Regions from separate parts of the Pseudomonas sp. NPDC087336 genome, predicted to be linked through region 1. Evidence: riboswitches for the same ligand, from Rfam matches in the RefSeq annotation. Region 1 holds a riboswitch; each other region holds the start of a gene.

Region 1 (7,138 bases):
GACAGCACGCGCTGCCAGCCGTCTTCCGGCTCCCAGGCTTCGGCGTCGTGGGTGTGGGCAGTGACACCCGCGGCATGTTCATGAACTTCAACTGTCGCAGGTTCGGACTTTTCGTAAGTTTCGGCCTGCAAAATCAGCGGAGAAACCCACAAGCTTTGCAGCAGGGTCAGCAGCAGGGCGGCCAGCAGCCCGCTGAAACCTGCGGTTTGCGCAATACGCTTGATCATGTCGGCAGGTCTCAATGGCACGGGAACGCGGAACTGTGGCGCGTATCGTGAGCCGCGTTGTGAACGGCTTCGATGTGCGAGAAACCGGCGAAATACACCAGGCACGCGCCGAGGATCGACGCACAAACGGCGGCGGTCAGGCGTTGGGACAGGGTAGTGGTGGTGCTGGCGGTATTGCTGTGGCCGGTGCTGCTGATAATCGACATGGCGCTTCCCTCTGTTCTGTCAGCGGGGAATAAGAGCGCAAGCAGAGCCCCGCACGACCGAGCGCGCAGAAGTCCGAACAGCGCCCGCCCACCGCGGGTTTGTTGATTGAAGTGATCGTATTGTTCACTTTGTGTTGCGGGCCGGTCTCCGGGCTCACGAGGGGCTCAGGCGTTAGCCTGAACCTTCCAGCATCACCTTCCCATGCCGCATTGGCACAGTGGATCTGACGCTTCGCTCGCTTACCGTTGCGGGGGCAGCACCGGACTGACATGGCTGGAAGTAAAGCACATGATTCACCGGTTTCCCGTTTCACCCTGTGAAGGGCACCCGTAACAAGATGCGTAGGAGAGCATGGGCGAGGGTAGGGCGTCAATTGGCAAGGGTTCTCATCTGAGGGTTGGATCGTTCCCACGCGGAGCGTGAACGATCTAATCCGGGCGACACAAGACATTGACCCGCCCCGATACCATGCGTAGCCTTGCGCTTTCGAGGTTCTTCGGCGTTTGTCGAAGCTAAGAAGGGAACGCGGTCAATGCCGCGGCTGCCCCCGCAACTGTGAACGGTTCAGTTTCTGCCATGCCACTGCATGCGCCAGCCATGGCGCGAGCGGGAAGGCGCAGTAACCGCCAGTCCAACGACTGGCCAGCCGTCAGCCAGGAGACCTGCCTCGATACAGATTCTCACTACAACCGGGCGGGGTGATCCGGTGGCGAACCCTTGCGGCACGCTTGTGCGTCGCCGGTTCTCGTCCCGTATGCCCGCCACCTTGCCAAAGGGCATCCGATGAAAACACTGGCCAAACTCCCCGTCACCATCGTCACCGGCTTCCTCGGCTCGGGCAAGACCACCTTGCTGCGGCACATGCTCGACAACGCCCAGGGCCGCCGCATCGCGGTGATCGTCAACGAGTTCGGCGAACTGGGCATTGACGGCGAAATCCTCAAGCAGTGTTCCATCGGTTGCACCATCGATGAAGCCAACGGCCGCGTCTACGAGTTGGCCAACGGCTGCCTGTGCTGTACCGTGCAGGAAGAGTTCTTCCCGGTGATGCGCGAACTGGTGGCCCGTCGCGGCGACCTCGACCACATCCTGATCGAAACGTCCGGCCTGGCCCTGCCCAAACCTCTGGTCCAGGCCTTCCAGTGGCCGGAAATCCGCAGTGCCTGCACCGTTGATGCGGTGATCACCGTGGTCGATAGCCCGGCCGTTGCGGCTGGCACCTTCGCCGCGTTCCCGGACCAGGTCGACGCCATGCGCAAACTCGACCCGAACCTGGACCACGAATCGCCCCTGCACGAGCTGTTCGCCGACCAACTGGCCAGCGCCGACCTGGTGATCCTCAACAAGGCCGACCTGATCAGCCCCGAAGACCTGGCCCGCGTGCGCCTGGAAGTCGCCGAGGAATTGCCGCCAGCGGTGAAAGTCATCGAAGCCAGCAGCGGTCGCCTGCCGCTGGACGTGCTGATCGGCCTCGGTGCTGGTTCCGAAGAGCATATCGACAGCCGCCACAGCCATCACGACCACCACCATGAAGGCGAAGACGATCACGACCACGATGCCTTCGACTCGATCTCCATCGAACTGCCGGCATCCGACGATAGCCTGCTGATGGATGCGCTGACCCAACTGGTGGTGCAGCACGGCATCCTTCGCGTAAAAGGTTTCGCCGCGGTCCCGAACAAACCGATGCGCCTGCTGATCCAGGGCGTGGGCACCCGTTTCGACAAGCATTTCGACCGCCAGTGGGGCGCTGAAGAAGCGCGCACCACCCGCCTGGTATTGATCGGCCAGGCACTGGACGCCGCAATGCTCGAAGCGCAATTGCGCGCCGCGCTCAGCGTGTAACCCATGCACCTGCTCAGGACCCAGCCCGGCGGATTCGTGTCGGATGACAACATTGCCGACCTTGGACAAACCCCCGCCGAGCTGGTGATCCTGTGCAGCGGCGACTCCAGCCTGGCGCTGCTCGCCGAAGCGGCGCAGCAGTTGCCCGACGACTACCCGAGTGTGCGCCTGGCCAACCCGATGCAGGTGCAGAACCATGCATCGGTCGACCTGTACGTCGACGAAGTACTGAGCCATGCCAAAGTCATCCTGATTTCGCTGCACGGCGGCATCGCCTATTGGCGTTACGGCGTCGAGCGGCTGGTGGAGTTGTCGCAGCGTGGTGTGCAGCTGATCCTTGTGCCTGGCGATGATCGTCCGGACCCGGAACTCAGCGATCTCAGCACCGTGGGCGTTGAAGATCGCGACCGGCTATGGCAATTCCTGCGCCAGGGTGGCATGGGCAATGCCCTGGACTTTTTCCATTGCCTGGCCAATCGTTGGCTGGATCGCGACTACGCCTGGGCCGAGCCGCACACCTTGCCACGCACGGCGATTTACCACCCGCGAAAAAGTCCCGCGGCACTGAGCGACTGGCAATCGGAGTGGCGCAGTGGTCAACCGGTGGCGGCGGTGCTGTTTTACCGCTCGCATTTGCAGGCGGCGAATACCGCTTTCATCGATATTTTCTGCCAGCGTTTGCAGGCGGCAGGGCTAAATCCGTTGCCGATTGCGCTGGCCAGCCTCAAAGAGCCCGGCTGCCTTGCGGTGGTCGAGGACTGGCTGGATGACGTCGAGGCGGGGGTGATTCTCAATACCACCGGTTTCGCCCAATCCAGCCCGGAAGCACCGCACTTGCGCCCGTTTCGTCGCAATATCCCGGTGATCCAGGCCATTTGCGCCCAGGACAATGAACCGGGCTGGCGCGCCAGCGAACAAGGCCTCGGCCCTCGGGATCTGGCGATGCACATTGCGCTGCCGGAACTGGACGGGCGCATCATCAGCCGGCCGATCAGTTTCAAGGACCTGGCCTGGCGCAGCGAGCGCAGTCAGTCCGACGTGGTCTGCTACCGCGCGCAGCCGGAACGCATGGACTTTGTCGCGCAACTGGCGCGGCGCTGGATCGATCTGGCGCGGGTGCCCAATGGCGAAAAACGAATCGCGCTGATCCTGGCCAATTACCCGACCCGCGATGGTCGCATCGGCAACGGCGTGGGGCTCGATACCCCGGCTGCAGCGTTGAACATCCTGCGCGCGCTTCATCAAGAAGGTTATCCGCTGCCAGCCGGGTTGCCGGACAGCGGCACCGCGTTGATCCAGCAATTGCTCGGCGGCGTCAGCAACGACCTCCATACCCTCGATCAACGCCCGTGCCAGCAAAGCCTGGGTATGGACGCTTACCTGCAGATGTTCAATGTGCTGCCAGAGGCCAATCGTCAGGCCGTGCTGGAACGTTGGGGCGCGCCCGAGAACGATCCAATGTGCCGTGACGGACGAATGATGATCGCCGGGTTGCGCTTTGGCCTGACCTTCGTCGGCATTCAACCGGCGCGGGGTTACCAGGTCGATCCAAGTGCGGTGTATCACGACCCGGACCTGGTGCCGCCCCATGGCTACCTGGCGTTCTATTTCTGGTTGCGCAATACCTACGGCGCCCACGGCGTGATCCATGTCGGCAAGCACGGCAACCTCGAATGGCTGCCTGGCAAGGGCGTGGGGCTGTCGGAGCACTGCTGGCCGGATGCGCTGCTCGGGCCACTGCCGAACATCTATCCATTCATCGTCAACGACCCGGGCGAGGGCGCCCAGGCCAAGCGCCGCACCCAGGCGGTGATCATCGACCACTTGATGCCGCCGCTGACCCGCGCCGAAACCTACGGCCCGCTGCGCAACCTCGAATTGCTGGCCGACGAATATTACGAAGCGCAATTGCTCGATCCTCGGCGTGCCCGGGAACTGCAACGCGACATCCTGCAATTGGTGCGCGATACCCACATCGACCGCGAGCTGCAACTGGACGAGCGACTGGACAGCGATGCCGATGCGGCGATCTGGCTGCCACGCCTGGACACTTACCTGTGTGACTTGAAAGAGTCGCAGATCCGCGATGGCTTGCACGTGTTCGGCGAGTCGCCGGCCGGACGCTTGCGGATCGACACCTTGCTCGCGCTGCTGCGCATCCCCCGGGGCGATGGTCGAGGGGCGCAATCGAGCCTGCTGCGGGCGCTGGCCAAGGCCTTCGAGCTGGGCTTCGATCCGCTGGATTGTAAGTTGGCGGAACCGTGGATCGGGCCGCGTCCCAACGCAATGTTGTCGCTCAGCGATGAGCCCTGGCGCACCACCGGCGACACCCGCGAACGCCTCGAGCTGTTCGCCACACAGCTGATCTCGCAGGTGTTGAATACCTCCTGTGGGAGCCCGCCAGCAGGCTGGCTCCCACAGGAGGCGCGTTGGATTGAGGTTCAAGTCATCCTCGACCACCTGCGCGAGGTGGTCGCACCAAGGCTCGACGCCTGTGGTCCCGCAGAAATGCGCGGCCTGCTTGATGCCCTGAGCGGTCGTTTCGTCCCGGCCGGCCCCAGTGGCGCGCCGAGTCGCGGGCGCCTGGATGTGCTGCCCACCGGGCGCAACTTCTATTCGGTGGACGTGCGCAACCTGCCGACCACCACGGCATGGCGCATCGGTTTCCAATCCGCCAACCTGATTCTCGAACGCCACTTGCAAGACCATGGGGATCACCTGCGTCAGCTCGGCCTGTCGGTTTGGGGCACGGCGACCATGCGCACCGGCGGCGATGACATCGCCCAGGCCATGGCGTTGATGGGCGTGCGGCCGGTCTGGGCCACCGGCAGTCAGCGGGTCGACGACTTTGAAATCCTGCCGCTGAGTTTGCTCGATCGTCCGCGGGTAGACGTGACCTTGCGCGTATCGGGTTTCTTCCGCGATGCCTTCGCCAACCTGATCCGGTTGTTCGATGCGGCCGTGCAGGCGGTCGCCGCGCTGGATGAGCCGCACGACTTGAATCCGTTGGCGGCCAAGGTGCGCGCCGAGCGCGAAGCCTTGCTGCAATCGGGGCTCGATGATGAAGCCGCTCGCCGTCAGGCCGGTTGGCGCATTTTCGGCGCCAAGCCCGGTGCGTATGGCGCAGGCGTGCAGGGCGCCATCGATGGTCGCCTGTGGCAGAGCCGCGAGGACCTGGCCGAGGTTTACCTGAGTTGGGGCGGCTACGCGTATGGCGGGTCTGACGAAGGCACCGCGGCCCGTGAGCAGTTTTCCCAGCGCCTGAGCCAGGTGCAAGCGGTGCTGCAAAACCAGGACAACCGTGAGCACGACCTGCTCGATTCCAATGACTACTACCAATTCCAGGGCGGCATGCTGGCCGCCGTGGAAAGCCTGAGTGGCGAGGCGGCGGCCAGTTATCACGGCGATCACAGCCAGCCGGACCTGCCGAAGATCCGCACACTGAAGGAAGAACTGAACCGCGTCATCCGCTCCCGGGCGGCCAATCCGAAGTGGATCGACGGGGTCAAGCGACACGGCTATAAAGGTGCATTCGAAATGGCTGCGACGGTCGACAACCTGTTCGCCTTCGACGCCACCACCCGCTTGATCGACGATCACCAATACGCGCTGCTGGCCGATGCCTATCTGCTCGATCCGGACACCCGGGACTTCGTGCGCGAGCATAACCCCCATGCCTTGCGCGATATGACCGAGCGGATGCTGGAGGCGCAGCAGCGGGGGATGTGGAAAGAACCGGGGGATTACCGTGAAGCGCTGGAGAACCTGTTGCTGGATATAGAAGAAGATACGTAGGCAGGATCGTTCCCATGCTCTGCGTGGGAATGCATCAAGGGACGCTCTGCGTTCCAGCCACGCCACAAATGTAGCGGCTGATACCGGTGGGACACGGAGCGTCCCGGGCTGCATCCCCACGCGGAGCGTGGGAACGATCAACGACCACGAATGAGAAAAACCAAAATGACCGACACCCCCCATTTCCCGCTCTCCGCCGTGGTCGGCGCCGACGATTTGAAACTCGCGCTGTACCTGACCGCCATCGACCCTAAAATCGGCGGTGTGCTGATCGAAGGCCCTCGCGGCATGGCCAAGTCAACCTTGGCCCGCGGCCTTGCGGACCTGCTGGCCAGCGGCCAATTCGTCACCTTGCCCCTGGGGGCCACCGAAGAGCGCCTGGTCGGCACCCTCGACCTCGACGCGGCCCTGAGTGAAGGTCGCGCGCAATTTTCCCCCGGTGTGCTGGCCAAGGCCGACGGCGGCGTGCTCTACGTCGATGAAGTGAACCTGCTACCGGATCACCTGGTTGATCTGCTGCTCGACGTGGCCGCCAGCGGCACCAATCTGGTTGAACGCGATGGTATTTCCCATCGGCATTCGGCGAAGTTCGTGCTGATCGGCACCATGAACCCGGAGGAGGGCGAGTTGCGTCCGCAACTGCTCGATCGCTTTGGCTTGAACGTCGCCCTCAGCGGCCACACTGCACCGAAGGAGCGCGGCAAAATCATCCGTCGGCGCCTGGATTTCGACAGTGATCCACAACACTTTTGCGCTGAATGGGAGCACCAGCAGCAGTCGTTGCGTGAGCGCTGCCAAACAGCGCGCAGCACCTTGGCGAGCATTCCCCTCGACGATCAAGCGTTGGCGCAGATCACCGAGCGTTGCTTTGCCGCCGGTGTCGATGGCTTGCGCGCCGACCTGGTCTGGTTACGCGCGGCGCGCGCCCATGCGGCCTGGCGCGGCGCAACAGCCATTGGCGAAGAAGATATCGACGCGGTCGCCGAGTTTGCTTTGCGCCATCGTCGTCGCGAGCACACGCCACCGGCCCCCCAACAAAACCAGGCGCCATCCAGCCAACAGCC
Region 2 (7,138 bases), on a different contig from region 1:
GCCTTTACATCAATTCACGCTCTTTGCACCAGCCTCGAAATCCCTGTCGGCGAGAGGGCTGATTATTTTCTGGGGAGCGATGCGATCATTTGATCAAAGGCCGTTACCGAATATCTTCCATCAAGGTTGTCTGCGGTGGGGATTTTTGAAGGAAACCCGAATCGCACTCTGCCGGGAAGCACTTCATCCATCGCTGAGTACCAGGTCAGTAGCGTCTGTTGGAGGCGCACCTGTAGTTCGAATTTACTCCGTCGGCGGGTGGTGTCTGCTTTGGCTCGTTCGCGCGCGAGCTGGGGATCTATTCGGCCAACGATGTAACAGTCAGCGAAGCCAATGCGTCCTTGTGCGATCGTTTCCCTTGTGGCGTCCAACTCTACTCGCCAGTCGTGTTCGCTCGCCTCGCCGATCTGCCAAAGGCTCCAGATGTAGTGGAGCTTGAGAGGGTCACTGTCACACAAAGCCCACGAGGAAATGTCTTCCATGGCCAACGCATTTTGCCAGCGATGTCAAAGCATCAGGGCTTAAGTGGTGTCTGTCCAGGGCGTTGACCGCAAACAGGTTCAAAACCTTCCCGTCAGCGGATACTCCACAGCCAGGCGTACCTGATCCGTGTCCAGTTCTGCCTGGGCCGTATTGCCTCGATGCACATTGTGTTGCAACGACAGGGTGGTGCCTTTCGCCGCGCCACCTTGCACCACATAGCGCACCAGTAGGTCACGTTCCCAATGTTTGCCGCCTTCGCCATAACCCAGATAGGCGTAGCCGCCTTGCGGGTCGACATGGCTGCCATCGATCCGGCTGCCGCGCACATAGGCGGCGCTCATGGACAGGCCCGGTAACCCCCAGGGGGTGGCATCCAGATCGTAGCGGGCTTGCCAGGACTGTTCATGGGGAGCGTTGAAGTCCGACAGCTGCACGGCGTTGCTGATGAAGATCGCGCCACGGGTGACGTAGTCAAACGGCGTGTTGGCGTCCACCTTCTGATACCCGAGACTGAAGCCATGGGGGCCTTGGGTGTAAGTGGACATCAGGCTCCAGGTCGTGTTGTCGATCCTGCCGGATAGCGACTTGCCCTCATCGGTGGTGCGGTACAGGTTCAGGTTGAGTGACAACGCGCGGGTTTCGTCCAGTGGCTGGATGAAGGTGCCACCCAGGTAATGCTGGTTCCAGGTGTTTTCATAGCGCGAGGTATAGACGCTGAGGTTCAGGTTCTTTCCCGGCGTGAAGACCATGCCCGCGAGATCGAAGGCATTGCTTTTCGCGGCGTTGGAGTAGTTGACCACAAAGCCCTGGTCATGACTGCTGGCGTTTCGATCGGTACTTTCGGTGAAGTGTCCTGCGACCAGCTTCAGTGCCTCGAATTCGTTGCTGGCGAGAAACACGCCGGTGGCGGTCTCCGGGAGCAGGCGGCTGTCGGACGAACTGAACACCGGCGCTTTCACCCGCTGCTCGCCATAGCTCAGTACGGTCGATGACAGGCGCAGTTTGACCGCCGCGCCGCCGCGGCTGAACGCGTCCTTGGGATGTCCCTGGTTGTCGAGCCCCAGCAATCGTGCTTTCCCTGCGCGGCCACCGCCACTGTCCAGTTGTGTCCCGAGGTAGGCGTGGGCATCCATACCCACCCCGATCGGGCCCTGGGTGAAGCCCGATTGCACCGTACCCATCAGCCCGTAGGCCCATTCTTCGGCGTAGCCATTACGCTCGTCACGCGGTTTGTAGGCATTACGCGCAGCGCCATTGCGGGCGCCATTAAGGTACTCGCGATGGTCGTAGACCGTGCGATTGAGCAGGCTCCAGGCGCTGTCCTGGACAAATCCATTGGCTTGCGATTGAGCCGAATCAGCGAGTGCGAATGGGCTTGCCAGGGCGAGGAGAATGGCCGATCGGGTAGGCATTTCGGGGTGTCCACAAACGAGTCAGGATGAGCGCAAGCGCAGGATGTGCGCGCCGTCGAAGGGGTCAATGAGGTAGTGCGCGTGGACGCCGAAGGTGTCCAGCAGGCGTTGTGGGGTCAACACCTCGAGCGGTCTGCCAAGGGCGACCAGGCGGCCCTTTTCCAGCACAGCCAGGCGATCACAGGTCAGTGCGTGGTTGAGGTCGTGCAGGGCAATCACGGTGGTCACCGGCAATGCGTGAACCACCTGCAGAATCGCCAGCTGGTGCTGGATATCGAGGTGATTGGTCGGTTCGTCCAGCACCAGGATCTGCGGGCGCTGGGCCAGGGCGCGAGCAATATGCACGCGCTGACGCTCGCCGCCGGAGAGGCTACGCCAGGTGCGCCGCAAAAGATGCGTCGCATCAACGTCACGCAAGGCTTGATGGACGATGTCCTCGTCCGCCTTCGACCATGGACTCAAGGCTGACAGCCACGGCGTTCGGCCCAGGGCCACGGCGTCAAACACGCTGATCACATCCTGGGTGTCGGCCTGCTGTTCAACCACCGCCAGGGTTTGTGCGATGGTTCGCCGTGACAGTGCCTTGAGGTCTTGGCCGTTGAGCTGGATGACTCCCCGGCTGGGCAGGCGCACGCCGGCCAGCAGCTTGAGCAGCGTGGATTTTCCTGAACCGTTGGGCCCGACAAGGCCCAGGGTTTCGCCACGGCGAATGTCCAGGTGGATGTCGTGCAGTAATTCAACATTACGGATATGCAATCCGAGGCTGGAACAACTCAGCACGGCTTCGTCGATAACTGGAGCAACAGCATTCATCGGGCGTTCCTGCGACTGACCAGGATCAGCGCGAACACCGGCGCGCCGACCAATGCGGTAATTACGCCGACCGGAATCACCTGGCCCTTGATCAACGTCCGCGAGAGTACATCGGCGGCCACCAGGAACACCGCACCGCCCAGCGCACTGGCCGGCAGCAGGCGCGTATGCCGAGTGCCCAGCAACAGCCTGGCGGCGTGGGGAATCACCAGTCCGACGAAACCGATGGAACCAACGATCGACACCATCACCGCTGTCACCAGGGCGGCACAGCTGATCAGCAGAAATTGCACAGGCCGTACTGCAATGCCGAGCGAGGCCGCGGAGTCGGCGCCAAAGGTGAAGGCATCCAGTGCACGGCGATGCCACAGGCACACCGCGAGACCGGCTATTGCAACCGGTGCGGCCAGCCACACGGATGGCCAGTGCACGCCGCTGAGATTGCCCAGCAACCAGAACATGATGCCGCGCGCCTGTTCGGAACTGGCCGACTTGGTGATCAAGAATGCCGTGAGCGCATTGAACAGTTGCGACCCGGCAATCCCCGCCAGGATGACTTGGCCGGTACTACCAGGCGAACCGCTGGCACGGCCCAGCAACACAACGACGGCGAAGGCGGCGACGGCACCGGCAAAGGCCCCGGCCGACATCGACATCGCGCCGGCACCGAGGCCCAGCAACACCACCAGCACCGCGCCCGTCGAGGCCCCCGCGGAAATGCCGAGCAGGTAGGGATCGGCCAACGGGTTGCGCAACAGCGATTGCAGGATCACCCCACAGGTCGCCAGGCCCGCCCCGCAAGCTGCCGCCACCAGCGCGCGAGTCAGGCGGTAGTTCCAGACGATGCCCTCGTCGATGGGATCGAGGGCATACCCGGCCGCCCACAGTTTGTTGGCCAGCACCTGGAACACCACACCGGGTTCGATGCGGGTTTCACCGATGGCCACACCGGCAATCACGGCCACAAGCAGGATCACCAGCGCAAGCAGAGTGCGAATCAGCGTCGCGGTCATTTTGGCAGGTCGTAGCTGTTGATGGCCGTTGCCAGCGATTCGAGACCGTCAAAGATTCTCACGCTGGCCTGCATGGCCATGGCGTCGAGAATGATGATGCGGTTGTTTTTCACCGCGTCCATGTTGCGGGTCACGGGATCGCTGCGCAGGAATTGCAGTTTCTGTTGATAGTCATCAGCCGGGAAACGACGGCGATCCATGCGGGCGATGACCAGGAAAGTCGGGTTGGCCTTGGCGATGGTTTCCCAGCCAACGGTTGGCCACTCTTCGTCGGACTGCACCACATTGCGCACGCCCAAGGTACCCAGCATGAAGTCGGGAATGCCCTTGTGCCCGGCAACATAGGGATCGATATCCAGGCTGGCACTGGAAAACCAGACCAGCGCGCTGGTGTGCGTGAGGTCTTTGTCTCGCACCGCGGCAATGGATTTGGCCAGGCTGGCCTGCAGTTGCGCGTTCAGTTGCTGCCCACGCGCCTGCACATCAAAAATCTCCGCCAGCTGGGTGATGCTCTTGTAGAGACTGTCAATGCGAAATGGCTGCAGGCGGGTGCCGTCGGCGCCCACCAGGTTGTCCTTGGACTCGCAGTCCGAGGGCATGAGATAGGTCGCAATCTGCAGTTCGTGAAACTGCTCGCGGGTAGCGACGGCACCTTGCGGGCCGACCATCCACTCAAGCTCGACGGCGACCAGCTCCGGGCGTTTGCCGATCACCGACTCGAAACTCGGCTCGTTATCGGCCAGGCGTTCGATCCTGTCGTTTTGCCCCTTGTACTTGGCCAGCACATCATTGAACCACAGCGAAGTGCCGACCAGTTTGTCACCGAGTCCCAGGGCGAAGAGCATTTCAGTGCCGGCCTGGCCGATCGTCACAGCCCGGGCAGGGGCGTGGGCGAACGTCAGTGTGCTGCCGCAGTTCTCGATCGTCAGCGGGTAATGGGTAGGGGAGGCACAGGTGAGGGCAGAAAGACCCAGGCCTGTGACAAGGGCGAAAAAGCGCGGCAACAGCATGATGCAATCTCCATTTGAACCGTACACGCAGCCAGGGTGCAAGGTCTGGAAAACACATCATCGAGCGCTGCCGAAAAAGCAGCGCAAGGCCGATCACCGAAGTGACACGCGCGCAAAGATGTCCTTCCCGGACACCCCGCCGGTTAGTGATTGTTGCTTGGCCGGCAGGTCTCCTGACTGATGCGTCATGGCATGCTCCAGCCTTCCCGGGAATCGATCCCAGTGGCAGTTCAGGAGCAGGCTCGGCACCTACAGTTGCGGGGGCAGTTCCGTTTGATGCGTTGGCAGCATCTCGGATTCCCTATTATTCCCGTTTGGGAACCGGCGGCGGCATGGTAGTCGATCATGCCGCCCGAGGCGAACCTAAGCTCCGATAAGAAGTCCCGGTCAGAAGTATTTGAGCCAGCCAATATCACGACGACGCGCCTTCAATGCGGCGAACCAGCGCACCGGTGGATACAGCGTTGCCGCCAGGATCACGGCGGTCAGCCACACGGCCCCTATGCCGTCGAAGCCGAAGTAGTCGCCCTGGTTCAGGCCAAACAACGCCACGCTGAGTAGATAAAGCATTTTCAGCACATACAGATGAAGCAGGTAGAAAAACATCGGTGCCGCGCCGAATACCGCCAGGATGCTGATCCATTGGCGCTGCCGGGCCCGCTCGAAGCCAAGCAGCAGCAACAGCCCCACGCCCAGCGTCAGGCACAGGAACAGCAGGGAAGGTGGGTATTTGGTGATGTTGAAAAAACCCATGAGGGTGAGCGTGGTGCTTTCGTGGACCACCCACTGTGCCTCGCCATAACCGTTGACCAGGCGCAGGGCGATGAAACCGACCAATGCGCCGGCCCCGGCCAGCAACAGATGGCGCTGGCGCACGGCGGCCGGGGTTGAGCGTGCGAACCAGGGGCCGATGCAGTAACCCAGTGCGATGACCCCGATCCACGGCAGCACGGGGTAGGAGCTGCGCAGGCGCAAGTGCTCGGAAAATTCGATCCAGCCGCGATCATGCAAGATCGCCCAAGGCAGGTGAAGCGCCGATCCGGGTGGAAAGTGCAGGGGATCGAGCAGGTTGTGCCCGCCGACTATGGCCAGGCCCAAGGCACAGAGGATTGGCCGAGGTAACCAGACCAGAGCCGCGAGGGCAATCATGCTGACGCCAATCGCCCAGATCACTTGCAGGTAGATCACAGTGGGCGGGAACTGGAAGGTCCAGGCGAAATTCACCAGGGTGAACTCCAGCGCAACCAGGAACAGGCCGCGCTTGAACAGGAACATCGACGGCTTGCCCTGGTGCTTTTCACCGTACAGGAATGCTGACAGGCCAGTGAGAAGAACGAACACCGGTGCACAGAGATGGGCGAGCGTGCGGCTGAAAAACAACGTCGGCTCGGTGCTGTCGATGAGCATTGGGTCGGTGACCTGGCGGTGCAGAAAGAACGTTTCGCGCACGTGATCGAGCAGCATGAAAATGATCACCAGGCCCCTGAGGGCATCGATGGACATCAGGCGTTGGCTCAGGCTGGTGATGGGCGGTATCTGAACAGGGTTTGTCATCGAGAGTCGCAGTCAGGGGGGGGGGCACTCTGCCGGTCAACGTCCGACAGGCAATGTATTGATATAACGTAACATATAAAGCTGGCTTGTGGGCATAATGCAGTTCACTTTAGTGGCTCGATGTGGAAAGAAAATCAAAAGCCATAGAGAGGCGGCCTGACAGCCGACCTGAATGCAGGTCTGTCCGCGATGTGGGTGCCCCATTGAACCACGATGGCTTAAGTGAACAGCATTAGGCTTGTGGGCAGGTTTTTCATAGGTGTCGTGGTGCTGCAAACACAAAAAAAGCACAACAGGTGTTGTGCTTTTTTCGTCGCGTTCATCCTGGGTCGTCGCGAGCAGCGCCACCCAATCCGCTTCCTTGGAAGCGATACTTCGCCGAGGCGGTAATGCTGCGCGGTGCGCCGTACGTCAAGGCATTGTTGTAGTGCATCTGCATTAGCTTTGAAAGGTTCGGGGCTTGGTGCGGGCACACATCCAGCTCGTCTTTGGTAGTGACGAGCACTTAGGAGTCGATATCTGACACATCTTGATGGTTCCTGACGCCGACAATCGGGTGAATTCCTGAAGCGGCACGGAGATCGATTGATGGCTATCAGTGTTTTTGACTTGTTCAAGATTGGAGTCGGCCCCTCCAATTCCCACCAAGGCGAAGTCGGTTCGGCTTGCGCGATGGCCGCTGCCGACATGCATGACAATTACAACGAGCCCCCCCGTGGCGGATTGGCGGTCAACGCGATCGAGTGCTGAGTTACCTTGATCGACGGGAGAGCAGGACATGTTGCAACTGACTGAAACCGAGCGGCCACAACCGCCGATGCTGCGTATCGGCTTCTGGTTGATGGAAGCCTTC
Region 3 (7,138 bases), on a different contig from region 1:
TACCCGCAGCATGAGCGCGTTGTTCGAACTGCTCGAGCAACTCGACCAGGCCTCACTTCAAGCGCAGCGCAAGCTGACTATTCCGTTCCTGAAAGAAACCCTGGGCTGGTAGCCAGGCCCTGTAAATTCAGGGCCTGAAGCGATTTTCGACATATTCAAGGCGTCAGAAAATCCGCTTTCCTGTCGGGTGCAGGCTACGCGAGTGTCTAGAACAGGCTTTAGCGCTTAGATGTTATCGGGAAACCAAGAAGTCACAAAAAGTTCGATTGAATTTGCAAATGAGAATGATAGAAGGCATAGTCGCGGCTCTTGATAACTTATTCAGCCACGGTCGTGCCCATGCTAAATCGCTTTGCACCCCTCGTGCCCCTCGCACTCGTTACCCTGTTGTTCGGTTGCGCTGCCCACACCCCGGTGTCCGAGCAAGCGCAACAACAGCAGGCTCAATATTCCGATACTGCCCAGTCTTCCGCTCTCTATAAGCAAGCGCTTGAGCTCGAAGAAGCGGCCACCGAAAAAGAACTGGCCAGCTTCGCCGACGGCAAGTCGTACCAGCTTCCGGTTCTGGCCGACAGCATCCTCGAACGCGGCATGTCCCTGATCGGTACCCGTTACCGTTTCGGCGGCACCTCCGAAGCCGGTTTCGATTGCAGCGGTTTCATCGGTTACCTGTTCCGTGAAGAAGCCGGCATGAACCTCCCGCGCTCAACCCGCGAAATGATCAACGTGGACGCGCCGCTGGTTTCGCGCAGCAAACTCGAGCCAGGCGACCTGTTGTTTTTCGCCACCAACGGTCGTCGCGGTCGCGTCAGTCACGCCGGGATCTACCTGGGTGACAACCAGTTCATCCATTCCAGCAGCCGCAAAAGCGGTGGTGTGCGCATCGATAACCTCGGTGACAGCTACTGGAGCAAGTCCTTCATCGAAGCCAAGCGTGCACTCGCCATGGCTCCCGCCGCGACGCCAATCGTTACGGCTCGCAAGTAAGCGCACATTTCGTAAGGCGAACTTAAAGTCTTACTTGAAGTTTGCCTGATAAGCGCTAAAATTCTGATCATGAATGATGGCAAACCGCCTGCGTAACGCGCAGGCGGTTTTCTTTTCTGCGCTCCCGCAGAAATTAGCCGCAGCCTGATCAGGATGCTCTGCTTATGACGATGTCGGCCCGCCTCGCAATCATGCTGTTCGCAGTGCTGCTCAGTGCTTGTGCCAGCCGTACTCCGCCGCCTGCGCCGGTGGTGCGCGCGCCCATCGTATTCAGTTCCTCCCAGGACTTTTCGCCTGAAGCACAAGACGTGCTGTTTCGCGCGTTGGGACTGGTCGGCACACCTTATCGCTGGGGCGGCAACACGCCGGATTCCGGATTCGATTGCAGTGGCCTGATTGGCTACGTCTACCGTGACATGACCGGTATTTCCCTGCCCCGCACCACCCGTGAAATGATCACGATGCAAGCGGCCGATGTCGGCAAGGAAGGCCTGCAAACCGGTGACCTGATCTTCTTCGCCACCAATGGCGGTTCCCAGGTCAGCCATGCCGGCATCTATGTCGGTGAAGGCCGCTTCGTGCATGCGCCGGCTACCGGTGGTACGGTCAAGCTCGACAGCTTGTCCAAGGCTTATTGGCAAAGAGCCTACCTGAGTGCCAAGCGCGTCCTGCAACCCGAGCATCTGGCGCGCAATCCGTAACCGCCGGAGGGTGTAGTCATGACCGCCCGCACGCTCAATCTCGACGATTCGCTCTATCAGTACCTGCTCGACGTCTCCCTGCGCGAAACGCCGGTGCTCAAGCGCTTGCGCGACGAAACCCAGGCGCTGCCCATGGCGCGCTGGCAGGTGGCGCCGGAGCAGGGGCAGTTTCTCGCCTTGCTGGTAAAGCTCACCGGTGCCCGACGTTTGCTGGAAGTCGGCACTTACACCGGTTACAGCGCTCTGTGCATGGCGGCGGCATTGCCGGATGACGGCTCGCTGATCTGCTGTGACATTCCCGGGGATTACAACGCCATCGCGCGCCGCTATTGGCAGGAGGCGGGCCTGTGCGGGCGAATCGACCTGCGTTTGGCACCGGCGCTGGAAACTCTTGGCAATCTGGATGAGCCAGGCCAGTTCGATCTGGTGTTCATCGATGCCGACAAGGCAAATTACCCAGCCTACCTGGAGCAAGCGCTACGCCTGTTGCGTACCGCAGGTCTGGTGGTCTTCGACAACACGCTGTGGAGTGGCCGGGTGCTTGAGGACAATCCCGAGAGCGCCGATACCCGGGCCATCCAGGCGCTCAATCGTGCCTTGAAGGATGACGCGCGGGTGGATCTGTCGCTGTTGCCGCTGGGGGATGGGCTCACACTCTGCCGTAAACGCTAATGGCGTGATGCCGGGTGTGGCGCACCGCTGGCTCCTACACGGTGTGATTTGTCTGCGGCTATTTAACCGCCGACACCCGCCACACCTTGTTCCCCACATCATCGGCCACCAGCAAGGCGCCTTGCTGATCGATCACCACGCCCACCGGCCGGCCCATGGCTTTTTCCTCGTGATTGAGGAACCCGGTGAGCACATCCACCGGTTGCCCGTTCGGCTTGCCGCCGCTGAAGGGCACGAAAATCACTTTGTAACCGCTGTGCGGCTTGCGATTCCATGAGCCATGCTGGCCGATGAACGCGCCTTCCTTGAACTGCGCCGGCAACCTGTTGCCTTCGGCAAACGTCAGGCCCAGTGAGGCGGTGTGGGGGCCTACCGCGTAGTCCGGGGCAATCGCCCTGGCCACCAGGTCGGGGTTTTGCGGTTCGACGCGCACGTCGACGTGCTGGCCGTAATAACTGAACGGCCAGCCATAGAAAGCGCCATCTGTCACCGAGGTGATGTAGTCCGGCACCAGGTCGCTGCCGATTTCGTCCCGCTCGTTGACGGCTGTCCACAGTGCACCGCTTCGCGGCTCCCAGGCCATGCCGTTGGGGTTGCGCAGGCCTGATGCGAAGATCCGGTGGTTGCCGGTGGCGCGATCCACTTCCCAGATCGCTGCGCGCCCTTGCTCCTGGTCCATGCCGTTTTCACCGATGTTGCTGTTGGAGCCCACCGTGACGTACAGCTTGCTGCCGTCCTTGCTGGCGATGACGTTCTTGGTCCAATGGTGATTCAGGGTTCCCCCCGGCAGGTCGACGACCTTGATCGGTTTTGTCTTGATGGCCGTGTCGCCATTTTCATAGTGGAAGCGCAGCAGGCGGTCGGTGTCGGCAACGTACAGGTCATTGCCGACCAAGGTCATGCCAAAAGGCGAGTTGAGGTTTTCCAGGAATACCGTGCGGGTTTCGGCAATGCCATCGTGGTTGCTGTCGCGCAGCAGTGTGATGCGGTTCGGGCTCGGCACGGCGGCACCGGCGCGGCCCATGACTTTCTTGGTGATCCAGCCCTTGATGCCTTTATTGTCATCGGGTTTGGGCGGGGCGTTTGTTTCGGCGACCAGCACGTCGCCATTGGGCAGCACGTACAGCCAGCGCGGATGATCGAGGTTCTCGGCAAATGCGCCGACCTGAGTGCCGCTGGCTGCGACGGGTTTTGCGCCGTCCGTCCAGCCGATGGCCGGGGCGATGTTCATCGTCGGGAAGAGTGTCTTGTTCGGTTCCGGAAGCTTGGGGGACGGCCCGGTGCCGTCGATGACTTGAAAGCGGGCGGTTTCGCCACAGGCGGCGAGCCCTCCCGCTAATGCGATAACGAAAACCAGCTGGGACGTACGCATTGCTGAGCTTCCCTATGAATGAAGTGACTTAAATCATAGAGAAGCGTGACAGCCCGATGGTTCAACCTCAGCCCCGAGCTTCCTTGAGCAGCACGGCGATACCGGGGTGATAGTGACCGGCTTCGTTGCGCAATTTGCGATAGGCATAGGGGAAATACCAGGCCACGGCGCAGCAGTGCTCCTTTTGCAAGTCATCGACCATGTCCTGGAGTTCTTCGGGGGTGGCGCCTTGCTGGCTCTTGTGCGGTGCGACGAACAGGCAGCCGATTTTCAGGTCGCTGGCGTAGCTGATTTTTTTTGCGTCGCCGGTGATGTCCTGCAGGGCCTGGGTCAGGTTCAGGCTGTTGACCCGCGGCCAGCGTTGGGTGGTCTGCAGCCAGGCGCGTGCTTCGGTCGTGGCGATAAACAGATCGGCGCGGCCATTGCGTTCGCCTTCTTCGGTCTGTTTGCGCGTGGGCGATTGTTGCAGTGTGATCATTTCGGCCATCCATGCCGCGGCGGATAGCAGGCCCAGGTTGGCTTTTTCGTCGAGCCAGTAGGGTGTCTCGCTGTCGCCGCGCACGGCGTTGTAGCGGTCGATACAGTCGAACCAGCGTTCCAGTACCGGACGCAGGAATTCCAGCTTCGGATTGCTGATGATCATGCCTTGCATGGGGCTCACCCTTGTTCTTGTGTTGTGAGGTTGTGGCAGATTGATATCACTGCTGCGAGTGTGACACAAGATTGACGTCATTTATGGATGGATGGCAGTTATTCGTTCCAACACCCGGTTCTCAATTGACGCTCCACCCCCAACCCTCTAACCTTCGCCGCTTGTTTCAGGTGCTCTGTGACTTGGGTCGACAGAGTGAAACAGGGAAGCCGGTGAGTGAGCGCTTTGTTCGATGAAGCCCTGCGATCCCGGCGCTGCCCCCGCAACGGTAAATGAGTGAAAACTGCGTCTGAAGCCACTGCGTCGATCTGTGACGCGGGAAGGCGCGCAGTCTGGCATCACGCCGCTCATGAGCCCGGAGACCGGCCTGATCCATCCAAGCGGCATCACGGTGGGCGATGCCAGGCTTCTTGCCGTCTATTCTTGTGCCTGCCCGCCGTTAATCCTGCCTCAACGGAGAGCTCCCCCATGTCTGATACCCCTGATCGTGACGAACGTCATCTGGCGCGCATGCTGCGCAAAAAAGCTGTGATCGACGAACGCATCGCCAATTCGCCGAACGAATGCGGCTTGCTGTTGGTGCTGTCCGGCAATGGCAAGGGCAAGAGCAGCTCGGCGTTCGGCATGCTTGCGCGTGCCATGGGGCATGGCATGCAGTGCGGCGTGGTGCAGTTCATCAAGGGGCGCAACAGCACCGGTGAGGAGTTGTTCTTCCGACGCTTCCCCGAGCAGGTGCGTTTTCATGTGATGGGCGAGGGCTTCACCTGGGAGACCCAGGATCGCCAGCGCGATATCGCCGCTGCCGAAGCGGCCTGGGCAGTGTCGCAGCAACTGCTGCGCGATCCTTCGATCGGCCTGGTGGTGCTGGACGAACTGAACATCGCCCTCAAGCACGGCTACCTCGATCTCGATCAGGTGCTCAGCGATTTGCAAGCGCGCCCGCCCATGCAGCATGTAGTGGTCACCGGTCGCGGCGCCAAGCCGGAGATGGTCGAGCTGGCCGATACCGTCACCGAAATGGGCATGATCAAGCACGCCTTCCAGGCCGGTATCAAGGCGCAAAAAGGCGTCGAGCTGTGAACCAGCCTCGACATTGCCCGGCGGTGCTGATTGCCGCGCCGGCGTCCGGTCAGGGCAAGACCACCGTGACCGCCGCGCTGGCCCGGTTGCATCGTAACCAGGGACGCAAGGTTCGCGTGTTCAAGTGCGGCCCGGACTTTCTCGATCCGATGATCCTCGAACGCGCCAGCGGTGCGCCGGTGTATCAGCTGGACATGTGGATGGTCGGCGAGCAGGACAGTCGCCGCCTGTTGTGGGAGGCCGCCGGCGACGCCGACCTGATCCTGATCGAAGGCGTCATGGGGCTGTTCGACGGTACGCCGTCCAGCGCCGATCTGGCGCGGCATTTCGAGGTGCCGGTACTCGCGGTGATCGACGGCACCGCCATGGCCCAGACTTTTGGCGCCCTGGCCCTGGGCCTGGCGCGCTATCAGCCGGACTTGCCGTTTGCCGGCGTGCTGGCCAATCGTGTGGGCACCTTGCGCCACGCGCAACTGCTCGAAGGCAGTCTGACCGAAGGCCTGCGCTGGTACGGCGCCTTGTCCCGGGAGACCGGGATCGAATTGCCGAGTCGACACCTGGGCCTGGTGCAGGCCAGCGAGTTGAATGACCTGGATGTGCGCCTCGATGCGGCGGCCGACGCCCTGGCCAGCAGTTGTGAAGTCGCGCTCCCGCCGGCGGTGGAGTTCGCCGCGCCCGATGTGCTGGCGGTTGACCCCTTGCTGGCTGGCGTGCGCATTGCCGTGGCCCGTGACGAAGCGTTTGCCTTTACCTATGGCGCCAGCCTCGATTTGCTGCGGGCGATGGGCGCCGAACTGCGGTTTTTCTCGCCGATCCGTGATGCAGGTTTGCCAGAGGCCGACAGCTTGTACCTGCCGGGTGGCTATCCGGAATTGCACCATGTGGCCCTGTCGCAAAACACCTCGATGTTGGCCGCGATCCGCGCTCACTACGCCGCGGGCAAACCCTTGCTGGCGGAATGTGGCGGGATGCTTTATCTGCTCGATTCGTTGACCGATGTTGAAGGGGCGCGCGCGGAACTGGTCGGCTTGCTGGCGGGTGATGCGGTGATGCAAAAGCGCTTGGCGGCTCTGGCGCTGCAAGCGGTTGAGCTGCCGGAAGGTTCTTTGCGCGGGCATACCTATCACCACTCGTTGACCACGACCGAGCATGTTCCGATTGCCCGTGGCCTGAGTCCTAACGGCGGGCGCGGGGCAGAGGCGGTTTATCGCGAGGGGCGGATGACGGCCTCTTACGTACACTTCTATTTTCCGTCCAATCCATCGGCGATTGCCGCGCTGTTTGCACCTGACCTTTCGGGCGCCTTCGCTGGCGAGCCAGCTCCTACAAAGGATCACATAACCCCTGTAGGAGCTGGCTTGCCAGCGAAGAGGCCATGACCGACAACGCCTTTTCCGACGCCGAACGCGCAGCGGTCTACCGCGCCATCGGCGAACGCCGCGACATGCGTCACTTCGCTGGCGGCACGGTCGAGCCCGAATTGCTGCGGCGCCTGCTCGAGGCTGCGCATCAGGCCCCGAGTGTCGGCCTGATGCAGCCCTGGCGCTTCATCCGCATCAGCGACCCCGCCTTGCGCAGCCAGATCCAGCGGCTGGTGGAGCAGGAACGTATCCGCACCGCCGAGGCCCTGGGTGAGCGCACCGACGAATTCATGCAGCTCAAGGTCGAAGGCAT

What was found. Region 1 has a riboswitch for cobalamin ahead of cobW (cobalamin biosynthesis protein CobW). Riboswitches for the same ligand answer to the same signal wherever they lie in the genome.
Region 2: linked by a shared signal. The riboswitch ahead of ACIO0C_RS11455 (ABC transporter substrate-binding protein) and the one ahead of cobW (cobalamin biosynthesis protein CobW) in region 1 are both predicted to bind cobalamin.
Region 3: linked by a shared signal. The riboswitch ahead of cobO (cob(I)yrinic acid a,c-diamide adenosyltransferase) and the one ahead of cobW (cobalamin biosynthesis protein CobW) in region 1 are both predicted to bind cobalamin.

What each region holds. Positions count from the first base shown of each region.
Region 1 covers NZ_JBIUYA010000005.1:233,530-240,667, forward strand. Annotated here, with positions in the region: gene ACIO0C_RS07390 (CbtA family protein) at 1-227, opposite strand, end outside; gene ACIO0C_RS07395 (CbtB-domain containing protein) at 239-433, opposite strand; cobalamin riboswitch at 555-780, opposite strand; cobalamin riboswitch at 907-1,119, shown strand; gene cobW (cobalamin biosynthesis protein CobW) at 1,218-2,279, shown strand; gene cobN (cobaltochelatase subunit CobN) at 2,283-6,074, shown strand; gene ACIO0C_RS07410 (ATP-binding protein) at 6,240-7,138, shown strand, end outside.
Region 2 covers NZ_JBIUYA010000009.1:110,593-117,730, forward strand. Annotated here, with positions in the region: partial or broken gene ACIO0C_RS11435 (hypothetical protein) at 63-503, opposite strand; gene ACIO0C_RS11440 (OprD family porin) at 561-1,895, opposite strand; gene ACIO0C_RS11445 (ABC transporter ATP-binding protein) at 1,917-2,708, opposite strand; gene ACIO0C_RS11450 (FecCD family ABC transporter permease) at 2,705-3,721, opposite strand; gene ACIO0C_RS11455 (ABC transporter substrate-binding protein) at 3,718-4,731, opposite strand; cobalamin riboswitch at 4,877-5,072, opposite strand; gene ACIO0C_RS11460 (DUF1624 domain-containing protein) at 5,119-6,285, opposite strand; gene ACIO0C_RS11465 (hypothetical protein) at 6,322-6,633, opposite strand; partial or broken gene ACIO0C_RS11470 (serine dehydratase beta chain) at 6,874-6,969, shown strand; gene ACIO0C_RS11475 (GlxA family transcriptional regulator) at 7,064-7,138, shown strand, end outside.
Region 3 covers NZ_JBIUYA010000044.1:14,716-21,853, forward strand. Annotated here, with positions in the region: gene hda (DnaA regulatory inactivator Hda) at 1-112, shown strand, start outside; gene ACIO0C_RS28670 (C40 family peptidase) at 340-987, shown strand; gene ACIO0C_RS28675 (C40 family peptidase) at 1,152-1,688, shown strand; gene ACIO0C_RS28680 (O-methyltransferase) at 1,707-2,360, shown strand; gene ACIO0C_RS28685 (PQQ-dependent sugar dehydrogenase) at 2,419-3,732, opposite strand; gene ACIO0C_RS28690 (hypothetical protein) at 3,800-4,384, opposite strand; cobalamin riboswitch at 4,536-4,770, shown strand; gene cobO (cob(I)yrinic acid a,c-diamide adenosyltransferase) at 4,853-5,464, shown strand; gene ACIO0C_RS28700 (cobyrinate a,c-diamide synthase) at 5,461-6,843, shown strand; gene bluB (5,6-dimethylbenzimidazole synthase) at 6,840-7,138, shown strand, end outside.